Regions from separate parts of the Arthrobacter sp. Helios genome, predicted to be linked through region 1. Evidence: riboswitches for the same ligand, from Rfam matches in the RefSeq annotation. Region 1 holds a riboswitch; each other region holds the start of a gene.
The links. A riboswitch is a leader RNA that binds a small molecule or an ion and turns the genes downstream of it on or off. The one in region 1 is predicted to bind S-adenosylmethionine.

Region 1 (3,901 bases):
GTTGCTGCAGGGGGTTCCGGCGGCTTTGTCGACGGCGAAGTCAGCTGACCGCGTGAACCCGAACGCCGTGCAGCACAGCGCATAACACTTGGAGCAGTCCGGGTGGAGCTCGTCCCGCTCATGCAGCGGGGTGAGGGGGAGGAATCGACGTTGGGGAGGTTGTGGGACAGGCATGATTGTTCTTCCGTGAAGTTTCCGGTGGTGGGCCTGGGCAGCCGGAACCCTTGAAGGGTCCCGGCACCGGGGCGCACGAAATCACTGCCCGCCAGGGAGCAGTTTCACGGTTCCGCGTGAAGGCGGAATGGCAGAAAAAGTTCTGCGTCACGAAAAAGAAGAAGTTTGCACTGCTGGCAGGATACACACGCTCCGGACCCGACCGCCAGACGGCCCTGGCCGAAGATGCACCGCCGGAGGATGCGCCGCCGGCGGCAGCTGTTTCGGGAACAGCCGGTCAGCGAACTGCTGGGCAGGGAAACAGCCGGGCAGGGACAGCCGGTCAGGGAAACAGCTGGGCAGCGGCGGCGTCCCGGTGCTCGGGGAGCCCCGTCGTCAGGGCATAGAGCGCATGGTTCAGCGGGCCGGCTGCAATGAGGGCGGTGCAGCGCTCCACCAGGTGCGGCTCGGAAGTTCCGGTTGCCTCCTCATAGCGCGCGGCGGTTTCCTCCAGCGAATCCGGCGAAATCAGCTGGATATACATGAATTCGAGCGCAGGATCGCTGACCTTGGCGGTGGTCCAGTCCAGCACGGAAACGATGCGGTCTGCCTCATCCAGCAGCAGGTGGGCGGGATACAGTTCACCGTGTGTCAGGACGGTCCGCTCCGGCCAGAGCCGGTCATCGCTGAGCCACTGCTCCCAGCCCGCCAGCAGGTCCGGCGCGATCCGGAACTCCTTTTCCACTCTGCGAAGCCCGTCCGCCCAGTGCCGGCGGACAGCGTGCGGCGTTTCGGCCGGAATACCAGCTGCGGCGGCGGCACCGGCATCCAGGCCGTGCAGGGACGCGATCAGCTCCGCCAGAGACTGCAGATAGGCCTTGCCGGACGGGTCGAAATGCCAGTCCGTCTGGTTCTCCGGACCCACGGTCAGTCCGGGGGAGCCGGGCAGCAGCGGGTAGGCAATCAGGTCATCGGCCTGGATCTGCCAATCCGGGACGGCCACCGAAAGCCGCGGACGGACAAAGTCCAGGATGGCCCGTTCCTCGTCCTGGTTCGCCGCCACGTCCGCCCGGCGCGGCACGCGCAGGACCCACCGTTGAAGAACTTGTTCATTGTCCCGCTCAGAGGTTTGCACTTCCGCAGCAAACGCCACCCGGTAGTCCAGGCCGGCTTCGTTGAAGCGGACGCTCCCCGGTTCGAGCAGCAAACCGTGGCGTGCCGCCAGGGCACAAACGTCGTCCGCGCCGAGATCCTCAACCATGCCCATGATCAGCCTTCCTGGATTGATCAGCCATCTTGGATTGATCAGCCTTCCTGGACGTTCACTGCCGTTGATTTCCGCGGCAGGAAGCACCCAGACTACCGACCCCGCGGCCCGTGCTTCACCAACGGGCTGGCCGGCAGTGAAGTACCGGGGCTGCCCTGTATGACAGCACATGGCGCAATATGACCTTCCGCGACGGGGCGCGAAGCCTCATGGCGCAACATTTGGACCGGGCTGAAGGCGCCCCTAGCGTGGGTCCGGAATCAAGAGTTCCAGCCAACGGCCCTGGCCGGCTGGACAGCAACCCTCTCGTCGTAGCGGGGTGCTCCAGGTGAAGATTCGGCCCTGGCGGAGACCTTCCGCAGGGCAAGTACGGCGCCGGCATTGCCCTCACAGCGGCCTGCGCCTCCCCACCCTTCCGCGGTTTGCCGCGGACCCATTCAGGAGAAGAACCGAACCATGAAACTCAGCAGGAAAATCCTGGCTCTTGCCGCAGCACCCCTCCTTGCCCTCGGCATGGCTGCCTGCGGTTCCGCGGCCGGTGACGAAGGTGCGCCGGTGAAAATCGGCGTCGTTGGTGCCAGCGATCCGTACTGGGCCACCTATACCGAGGCAGCCAAGGCGGAGGGTATCGACGTCGAAATCGTCGACTTCGGCGAGTACACCCTGCCCAACCCGGCGCTGTCAGAGGGTGAGCTGGACCTGAACCAGTTCCAGCACATCGTCTACCTGGCCCGCTACAACGTTGCCAGCGGAAGCGACCTGACACCTGTCGGCTCCACCGCCATCTACCCGCTGGGCCTCTACTCCACGCAGTACGACTCCGTGGAAGAGATCCCCGACGGCGCCACCGTGGCCATCCCCAATGATGAGAGCAACCTGTCCCGCGGCCTGCTGGTGCTGCAGTCCGCAGGTCTGGTGACCCTGGAAGGCGGCGGCAGCGCGTTCTCCACCCTCGATGACATCGATGCAGCAAAGTCCAAGGTCAAGGTGACCACCCTGGAAGCGTCGCTGACACCCACCTCGCTGCCCGACGTTGCCGCAGCCATCATCAACAACGACTTCGTGGAAGACGCCGGGCTGAAGTTTGAGGATGCCATTGCGCAGGATGACCCCGCGGATCCCGCGGCCATTCCCTACGTGAACATCTTCGCGGCCCGCGCCGGCGAGGAAAACAATGAGACGTACGTGAAGCTGGTGGAGATCTACCAGAACACCCAGTCCGTCCAGGACGGTGTGCAGGAGGCCTCAGGCAACACCGCCAAGTTCCTAAAAGTTCCGGTGGAGGACCTGAAGACGTCGCTGGAAAAGGTCCAGAAGGACATCGAAGCCCTGGGCTAACCCCGGCCGCATCACCGAAGGGTCCCGGCCGGCGGCAGCAGCTGCCGGCCGGGACACCCGTCTGAAAAACAAGGAACCTTCATGGCCCTCATTTCACTGCAGAACGTCTCCAAGTCCTATCCGCCGGCCCGGAAGGGCGAACCCGCCGTGGCCGCGCTGAAGGAGATCAACCTCGAGATTGAGGCCGGGGAGATCTTCGGCATCATCGGCTATTCCGGCGCGGGTAAGTCCACCCTGGTCCGGCTCATCAATGCCCTCGAAACCAGCACATCCGGCAGCATCACCGTGGATGGGCAGCAGGTCTCCGGGGTTCCCGAGCGGAAGCTGAAGTCATTGCGCCTGGGCATCGGCATGATCTTCCAGCAGTTCAACCTCTTCAACTCCAAGACCGTCCGCAACAACATCGCCTACCCGCTCCGCGTGGCCGGGCGGAGCAAGCCGGAAATCGCAGCGCGGGTGGAGGAACTGCTCGCCTTCGTCGGGCTCTCGGACAAGGCGTCAAGCTACCCCGAGCAGCTTTCCGGGGGTCAGAAGCAGCGGGTCGGCATAGCTCGTGCGCTGGCCGCGTCGCCCAAAATCCTGCTGGCAGACGAGGCCACCTCGGCACTGGACCCGGAAACCACCCACGAGGTGCTGGCCCTGCTGCGCCGCGTCAACCGGGAACTGGGCATCACCATTGTGGTGATCACCCATGAGATGGATGTGATCAAAAACCTGGCCACGCGGGTAGCCGTGATGGATGGCGGCCGGATTGTGGAACAGGGCGAAGTGTTTGAAGTCTTCTCCAATCCGCGCCGCGAATCTTCGCAGAAATTTGTCTCTACCGTGGTCCGGGGCATTCCGTCACCGGATGAGCTTGCCTCGCTGAAGGCCCGCCACGAGGGCCGGATTGTCACCTTGTCCTTCCGTGACGGCGACGAGGCGCAGGCGGGAGTCTTCCTTGAACTTGCCGCAGCCGGTGTGGGATTCGAACTGATCTACGGCGGCATCAATGACATTTCGGGGAGGGCCTTCGGGCATCTCACCCTGGCGCTCAAGGGAGCGGATCAGGCGATCGACGGCGCACTCGCCTCGGTAGGCACAGGCATCAAGGTAACGGAGCTGAGCTGAATGGAAGAACTGATTCCCCTGACGCCCCAGCTG
Region 2 (3,901 bases), 1.3 Mb from region 1:
GACACCCTCGCCCAGGGCATCCTCTTCGAGTCCGAGGCGAAGTTCGACCGTATGCAGGCATTCCTGGAAAGGAAGAAAAAGAAATGACAGTTCCTCCCAAAGTCGGTGTCCTCGGCGGCGGCCGGATGGGCGCAGGCATTGCGCATGCGTTCTGCGCAGCCGGTGCCGCCGTCGTAGTGGTTGAACGTGACGACGCCGCCGCCCAGGCAGCCTACGAGCGCGTTGCCGGCAACCTGGCCAAGAGTGTCGAGCGCGGCACCACGTCTGAGCCGCTGCAGGCACTGACTGCGCGGCTAAGTGTGTCCACCGATTATTCAGACTTCGCCGGCTCCGGCCTGGTGGTAGAAGCGGTGCCGGAAGACTTCAGCCTGAAGGCGACGGCGTTGGTGGCGGTCGAGGAACAGCTGGACCACGATGCCTGGCTGGCGTCCAACACGTCCTCGCTCTCAGTCTCCGAGCTGGCGGAAAAGCTGCAGCGTCCCGAAAGGTTCTGCGGCCTGCACTTCTTCAATCCGGTTCCGGCGTCGACCCTGATCGAGGTGGTGCTCGGCAAGCGGACTTCCGAGGAGCTGGCCGCTGAAGCCCGCACCTGGGTTGCCGATCTCGGCAAAACCCCGGTCGTCGTCAACGATGCTCCCGGTTTCGCCAGCTCGCGGCTGGGCGTGGCGATTGCCCTCGAAGCCATGCGGATGGTCGAAGAGGGCGTGGCGTCCGCTGAGGATATCGACGCCGCCATGGTCCTGGGCTACAAGCACCCGACCGGCCCGCTGAAGACCACGGACATTGTAGGCCTGGACGTCCGGCTCGGCATCGCCGAGTACCTGGCCTCCACCCTCGGCCCGCGCTTCGAGCCGCCGCAGATCCTGCGGGACAAGGTGGCCCGTGGCGAGCTCGGACGCAAGACCGGCAAGGGCTTTTTCGACTGGAGCTGACCCTCCCCCCTGGCTGCCTCAACCGCACCAGTTTCGGCAGTGAATCCGGCAGCGCCTACGCTGGAGCCATGGACGCTGCCAGCAACCGGACTGTGGCCTGGGAGGGCGCCGTCAACGCCCGGGACCTCGGGGGCATCCCCGTGGCCGGCGGCCGCAGTATCCTGCCGGGCAGGCTCTTCCGGATGGGGCGCTCCGAGTGGCTCACCGGGCGGGGCTGGCAACAGGCCTACGACGCCGGTGTCCGCACCGTCGTGGACCTGCGGAACGAAACCGAAATCGGCAGGCGGGACACCGACCCGCTGCTGCCGCCGTCGGCCGTCCAGGGAATCGCCGTCCTGAACCGGCCCACCCAGGAAACCGCCGATCCGGAGTTCACCGCACTCACCGGACCGTACATGAACTCCCCGCGCTTTTATCCTGCGAACCTTGCCCGGTGGCCGGAGAAATTCGCAGCGGTCGCCCAGGCCATCGCGGATGCCCCGCCCGGCGGGGTTGTCATTCACTGTTCCGCCGGGCGGGACCGCACGGGCCTGGTCGCCCTGCTCCTGCTGCAGCTCGCCGGCGCAGCACCGGAAGCGGCCGCCGCGGACTATGCGGCCGCAGCCGCCGGAATCAATGAATGGCACCGGCGCCAGACGCAGCCGCGGGAGCGCCCCTTGAACGACACTGAACTCGCGCAACGGATCGCAGCCGCGCAGCAGGAGCTGCTGGCCGTGGCGGAGAACCTGGACGCCCGGGATTTCCTGCTCCGGGCCGGAGCAGACAGCCTGACGCTGGACCGGCTTCGGGCCCGGCTGCTGGGGTGAAGCCGCTACTGCGGAAGGGGGAGCCTGGCCTCAGCCGGGTTCTCCCGGCACAGGGCCAGCCGTTCCGTAGCGGCTAAGTGGAAAAAAGAGCTGCCCGCGGGACTGTTGAAGCCGCCGGGGACCAGCAGCGTTGAGTGCCGGGGGCACCACTGAGCGGTGTCGACGGCGGACACCAGAGCCAGCGCCACCCGTGCCGTGTCCTGGTGCCACATCAGCTGCTGGGTGCCGTCAATGACCAGGGCAATAACGTCGAGTCCGGGGTCGGCGTGGACTTCCACCTCGACCCAGTCGTCGTATTCGGCCAGTGCTGCGGCCGGCAGGGACGGAAGTACCTGGGCCGGGCGCGAGGAAGCGATGCTGCTGATGGGGGAGTCACTGGAGTAGGTCACAGTGTTTGTCCTTCGGGGAGTTGTCCTTGTCCGCACCGGTTAGCGCAGACCGCTTCGTCATCCGAACCACCCGCCGAACAATGGGGTTGGTGTGAGGCCAGTCGGAGCTGTTCCTTGCCCGGCGGTGCCGAACGCGGAGGCCGCATCTCGTGAAGTACTGCAAACAGTAGCGCACCCGGCCCCTGTGGCGGAACCCCCGCTCCCGCCGGGCCAAGTAGATGTAAAAGCATATATGGTGGAGGAGGCGGGTAAACTCCGCCGCACCGATTCAAAGAAGAAGGCATTATGCGTGCAGTTGTATTTGAGAAGTGGCAGACCTTCCCGTCCCTGACGGAGGTCGAAAAGCCGAAGCCGGGCCCTGGCGAGGTCCTGCTGAAGGTGGCGGGCGCCGGTGCCTGCCATTCCGACGTCGCGCTCTATAAGGACTTCGCCGAAGGCTCGCCGGGCTCGATCCCTCCCGCCTTCGTCCTGGGCCATGAGAACTCCGGCTGGATCGAAGAGCTTGGCGAAGGCGTCAGCGGCGTGGAGGTCGGCGGCGCGTACCTGGTCTACGGGCCGGTAGGCTGCGGGCACTGCAAGGCCTGCTCCCGCGGGCAGGACACCTACTGCGAGAACGCCGCCGAGATGCCCTACCTGGGCATGGGACTGGGCCGCGACGGCGGTATGGCCGAATACCTGGTGGTTCCGGTCCGGAACCTGGTCCCGCTGGGCGACGCCGATCCTGTCGCCGCGGCACCGCTTTCCGATGCGGCCCTGACGCCGTACCACGCCATCAAGAACTCCCTGCCGAACCTGGCCGGGGGCGGCAAATACGCCCTGGTCGTCGGCCTTGGCGGGCTGGGACAGATGGCGGTGCAGATCCTCAAGGCACTCACCGGCGCCACGGTGATTGCCACCGATATGAAGGAAGAGGCCATGCGGAAGGCCGAAGCTGCCGGCGCCATCGTGGTTCCCGGCGGCGAGGGCCAGGTGGAACGCATCCGGGAGATCACCGGCGGACGCGGTGTGGATGCTGCGTTCGACTTCGTCGGGGTGGGTCCGACCATCAAGACTGCAGCCGCATCGATGGCACCGCAGTCCCGGTTCACTGTGGTTGGCATCGCCGGCGGGACGTATGAGTGGAGCTTCTTCACCACCCCGTACGAGTCCACCACGACCAACACCTACTGGGGCACCATTGAGGACCTGCACGAAGTGGTGGCCATGTACCGCGCCGGTCAGATCAAGCCCGAGGTGGAGCTCTACAGCATGGACAACGCGCTGGAGGCGTACCGGAAGCTGGAGGCAGGCGAGCTCAGCGGGCGCGCCGTGGTTGTTCCGCACATGAAGTAGCTCTGGAGCACCCAGGACGACGGCGGTGCCCGCGTGTGGCGGGCGCCGCCGTCGTGCTTTGGGGCCAGGCAGGCTTGGGACCGGGCAACCCTCGGTCAGGACGTGGCCGCCGTCAGCTCCTGCCGCGGCAGCCGCCGTGTGAGGGCAGCTCCACATCCGCTGTGAACGCGGCCAGATAGCCGTCGCGGTAGCCGGTGGCGTTCGGATGGAGGTCAAACGGCCCGCCATCGAAGATGATCCACGGTTCGGGCGATCCCACTCCGTGCCCGGAGAACTCGTCCACCACGTCCACAAAGGTCGAGCCCCGTCCCAGCTGCGCGGCCAGGACCGCGTTGAGCTTATCCGTTCCTTCGTTGAAGAGGGCCTGGGCCTGCGGGCTGAGCGGCCCGGGCGTGCCTTCCTCGAACAGGTGCGGATAGCCGGTCAGGACGATCTCCGCCCG
Region 3 (3,901 bases), 1.7 Mb from region 1:
GGGTTCCGGTGCTGGTCCTGGCCAGCAGCGGCAGCGACGAACGGCTGAAGGACTGGGCGCGGAATACCGCTGAGCTGCTCCCCGAAGGATCCTTCCAGCTCCTGACGGGCGGATGGCACGGCATCGAAGACGCCGAACTGGCCGCCGCCGTCGAGGCTTTCCTCGCCTAGGACGTGAAGCGGCCCCTCCACCGCCGGCGCTGCCGGCGCGTAAGGTAAGAATGTCTTCAGCACGACCGACCGGAGGAAGCGGCCACATGACGCACCGTAACGATCCCGAGGTCATTTCCCGGCTGCTCTCCGCCCGGGGCCGATGGGCCGTGGTGGGGTTGTCCAACAACCCGATGCGCCCTGCCGTGGGCGTCTCCCGGTTCATTCAGGAGACGCTGGGGATGGAGATCATTCCGGTTAACCTCAAGGGCGAGGACGTCCACGGAAACAAGGGATACACCCGCCTCGCCGAAATCCCCGGCCAGATCGACGTCGTTGATTGTTTCGTGAACTCCGCGAGGGTGGGCAGCATTGTGGACCAGGCCATCGAGGCCGGCGCCAAGGCCGTCTGGCTGCAGCTCGGTGTGGTTGATGAAGCTGCAGCCCAGCGCGCGCACAACGCCGGGCTCGACGTCGTGATGGATACCTGCCCGGTGATCGAAGCCGGGCGCTACGGACTCTAGGGCAGCCGCTGGTCTACAGGCAGGGAGCGGTGGGCCTTCCAGGCCGCAAGCATCTGCTGCCGGGTACCGCCCGGATTGCGGGTGTGCCAGTCGCGGGAGAAACGGTTCAGCTCAAACTGCGCCCCAATCGGGCGGGCAGCGCTGTCCCGGGTGGCATGCCAGTGGTCGAGCGCAGCGCCCATGGTTGCCGTGCCGTCATTGCCGGCGAAGAATTCCCGCATGGGTGCGTCGAACCGGAACCCGGGGCCCAGGGCGTTAACGAAGAAGTCGCGCAGGACCTGGCTGCAGGGGTGCCCGGCCGGGACCACGGTGTGGATGGTCAGCGGGGGCAGCAGGCGGCGGGCACTCTCCTTCCTGGCGGCCGGGGCAGGCACGGCCGGAAGGGGCTTGCCGTCCAGGAACGCCGCGGTCCGCCCGGCCAGAATTTCCTTGGATCCCGAAGCGGGCAGCCCCTGGCTTCGGGCAAAGGCCTGCAGCTCCTCCTTGAGCCAGTACCAGCGGCGGAACTCTGCCCCGCTCAGGGCGGGGGTGAGCGCGGGGCGTTCGGAAAGAGTCACGCCTCCTATCCTCCCGCACCGATCTCCACGAGGAGCACACCGCCGATGATCAGGACGATGCCCAGCCCCATCAGCCAGGTCAGGGGCTCCTTGAAAAGGATCCGACCCAGGACCGCGGTCAGCGCCACGCCGGCAGCGGCCCAGATTCCGTAGGCAACACCCAGGGCCATCCCATCGGCCAGGGTGAGGGCCAGCATGGTGAAGGCCACCAGATAGCCCGTGAGAACACCGGCGTACCAGCGCTTGTTGTCCAGGGACATCCGCAGGCACAGGGTGCCGCCCACCTCGAAGACGATGGCGGTGCAGAGGAAGAGCCACGCCATTACGCCTCTCCTCCTGACCGCTTCTCTGCCGCCTGCCGTCCCAGCTCCACGCAGAGGACGCCGGCCATGATGGCCAGGATGCCCAGGGCCATCAAGGGGGTCACGGGCTCCGCGAACAGGAAGAAGGACATCACGGCGGTCAGCGCGACGCCGGCAGCTCCCCAGATTCCGTAGGCCACGCCCAGCGGCATTCCGGTCCGCAGCGTGGCCGAAAGCAGCACGAAGGCGCCCACATAACCGGTCACGACGACGGCGTACCAGCCGGGTGCGGAGAGCGCGCCTTTCAGCGAGAGGGAGCCGGCAACCTCCAGCAGGATGGCAGACCCAAGGAAAAGCCAGCCCCTCATGCGGGGTCCGGACCGGCAGCGGCGGATGCTGCCCGGGAATCCGCCCGGGAAGGGCAGGGAGAGAGTTCGGAAAACGGCACAAAACCATCCTGCCCTACCTGTGGCAGCCGGCTGGCTGCCGCCCCGGAGCGCAGGAAACGCCCCCGTTCCCGTGACGTCACAAAGCCGTAGTGTGACGCCCGGTGCGTCACAGAGCGACGCGCCGGGCCATACACGGAAATCTTCTTGTCCATCCGGGTCCTCCCCGGCTTTTATGGACCCATAACCATCCAGAGCGGCTGAGAGACCTGGCTCCATGACGCCGCAGCAACCCCTTCCGTAATCCTGCGAAGGAGAGGGGTGCTACCGCCAGGACCGATGGAGAAGCACCCGCTTTCTTTTGGTCCCCCCATGGGTTCGCCTCAACGCACCCATGGGGATGCCGTGCGGTGCTCACCTCTTGCCGGGCAATGACCGAAGGAGGACGGCATGATTCGGATCGAGAATGTTTCGACCGTTTTTGGCACCGGAGAATCCAGCTTCACCGCCGTGGATGACGTGTCACTGGAGATCCCGCGTGGCAGCATCCAGGGAATCATCGGCTTCTCCGGGGCAGGCAAATCCACGCTGCTGCGCAACATCAACCTGCTGGAGCGCCCCACCTCCGGCCGGGTCCTCGTGGGCGGCGTGGACGTGACGACGCTGGATGACGCGGCCCTGCGAGCCACCCGGCACGGGATCGGCATGATCTTCCAGCACTTCAATCTGCTTAACAACCGCACTGCGGCACAGAACGTGGAGCTTTCCCTGAAATTCTCCGGCGTCAGGAACGCTGCGGAGCGCCGCCGCCGGGCACTCGAGGCGCTCGCCGTCGTCGACCTGTCCGAAAAAGCGGAAGCGTACCCGGCCAAGCTTTCCGGCGGGCAGAAGCAGCGGGTGGCCATCGCCCGGGCCCTGGCCACTGAGCCGAAGGTGCTGCTGTGTGACGAGCCCACCTCCGCCGTCGACCCGCGGACCACCGCCTCCGTGCTGCAGTACCTCAGCGACGTGAACGCCCGCTTCGGCATCACGATCGTGGTGGTGACCCACGAAATGAATGTCATCAAGGCGATCGCGGACAACGTGGCCGTGATGGAGGACGGACGCGTGGTGGAACAGTTCGCGCTCACCGAGCTGCAGCGTCCGGGGTTCAGCCCCGCCACCTCGATCGGCCGCTACCTGATCTCGGATGAAATCAGCCTGGACCGTGCCCAAAGAACCGCCGCCAGCCGGCTCGAAGGAGCCCACCATGCTTGAGCGCATCATCGAAGTCTGGCCCGAACTGCTCACCGCGCTGGGCCAGACCGGCATCATGCTCCTGGTGGCCATTCCGCTGGCGGTGCTGATCGGCACCCCGCTGGGTGTGCTGCTGTATGCGCTCGGTCCCAACGGGCTGGTGCACAAACCCAAGCTGCACCGGATCCTGGACTCGCTGGTCAACCTGGTCCGGTCCTTCCCGTTCCTGATCCTGCTGATCGCCATTATCCCGTTTACCCGGTTCGTCGTGGGCACCACCATCGGCACCGCGGCGGTGATCGTGCCGCTGACCATCAACGCGATCCCGTACTTTGCCCGGTTCGTGGAGCAGAACATCACCTCCCTCGGCGGGGGAGTGGTGGAAGCCGCCCGCTCCATGGGTGCGACCCGGAGCCAGATTGTCCGCGACGTCCTGCTCGTGGAAGCCCGGCCGGGACTGATCAGCTCCGTGACCATCATGACGGTCAGCTTCATCTCCTATTCCGCGATGGCCGGGCTGGTGGGCGGCGGCGGAATCGGCGACTTCGCCATCCGCTACGGCTACTACCGCTATGAGACCGGGCTGATGATCACCGCCATCATCCTGATGATCCTGCTGGTGCAGGCCGTCCAGCTGGGCGGCTCCTGGATTTCCCGGCGCGCTGACAAGCGTCTTTAGCCTTCAACCGAAAGAACCACCATGCCTATCCCCAGCACCCGTTTTTCCGGGCCGCGGCCGCGCCTGCT

Region 2: it holds a riboswitch for S-adenosylmethionine, as region 1 does, so the genes downstream of both, ArtHe_RS11425 (hypothetical protein) here and ArtHe_RS05545 (MetQ/NlpA family ABC transporter substrate-binding protein) in region 1, are expected to answer to the same signal.
Region 3: it holds a riboswitch for S-adenosylmethionine, as region 1 does, so the genes downstream of both, ArtHe_RS15955 (ATP-binding cassette domain-containing protein) here and ArtHe_RS05545 (MetQ/NlpA family ABC transporter substrate-binding protein) in region 1, are expected to answer to the same signal.

What each region holds. Positions count from the first base shown of each region.
Region 1 is NZ_CP095402.1:1,246,693-1,250,593, forward strand. It holds gene ArtHe_RS05535 (pentapeptide repeat-containing protein) at 1-174, opposite strand, end outside; gene ArtHe_RS05540 (macrolide 2'-phosphotransferase) at 497-1,591, opposite strand; SAM riboswitch class IV at 1,679-1,796, shown strand; gene ArtHe_RS05545 (MetQ/NlpA family ABC transporter substrate-binding protein) at 1,877-2,758, shown strand; gene ArtHe_RS05550 (methionine ABC transporter ATP-binding protein) at 2,840-3,868, shown strand; gene ArtHe_RS05555 (ABC transporter permease subunit) at 3,869-3,901, shown strand, end outside.
Region 2 is NZ_CP095402.1:2,528,150-2,532,050, reverse strand. It holds gene ArtHe_RS11440 (enoyl-CoA hydratase/isomerase family protein) at 1-87, shown strand, start outside; gene ArtHe_RS11435 (3-hydroxyacyl-CoA dehydrogenase family protein) at 84-932, shown strand; gene ArtHe_RS11430 (tyrosine-protein phosphatase) at 1,001-1,738, shown strand; gene ArtHe_RS11425 (hypothetical protein) at 1,744-2,127, opposite strand; SAM riboswitch class IV at 2,145-2,282, opposite strand; gene ArtHe_RS11420 (NAD(P)-dependent alcohol dehydrogenase) at 2,413-3,459, shown strand; gene ArtHe_RS11415 (SGNH/GDSL hydrolase family protein) at 3,572-3,901, opposite strand, start outside.
Region 3 is NZ_CP095402.1:3,471,518-3,475,418, forward strand. It holds gene ArtHe_RS15930 (alpha/beta hydrolase) at 1-170, shown strand, start outside; gene ArtHe_RS15935 (CoA-binding protein) at 257-673, shown strand; gene ArtHe_RS15940 (SAP domain-containing protein) at 670-1,230, opposite strand; gene ArtHe_RS15945 (SMR family transporter) at 1,236-1,553, opposite strand; gene ArtHe_RS15950 (SMR family transporter) at 1,553-1,900, opposite strand; SAM riboswitch class I at 2,163-2,264, shown strand; gene ArtHe_RS15955 (ATP-binding cassette domain-containing protein) at 2,369-3,175, shown strand; gene ArtHe_RS15960 (methionine ABC transporter permease) at 3,168-3,833, shown strand; gene ArtHe_RS15965 (LLM class flavin-dependent oxidoreductase) at 3,855-3,901, shown strand, end outside.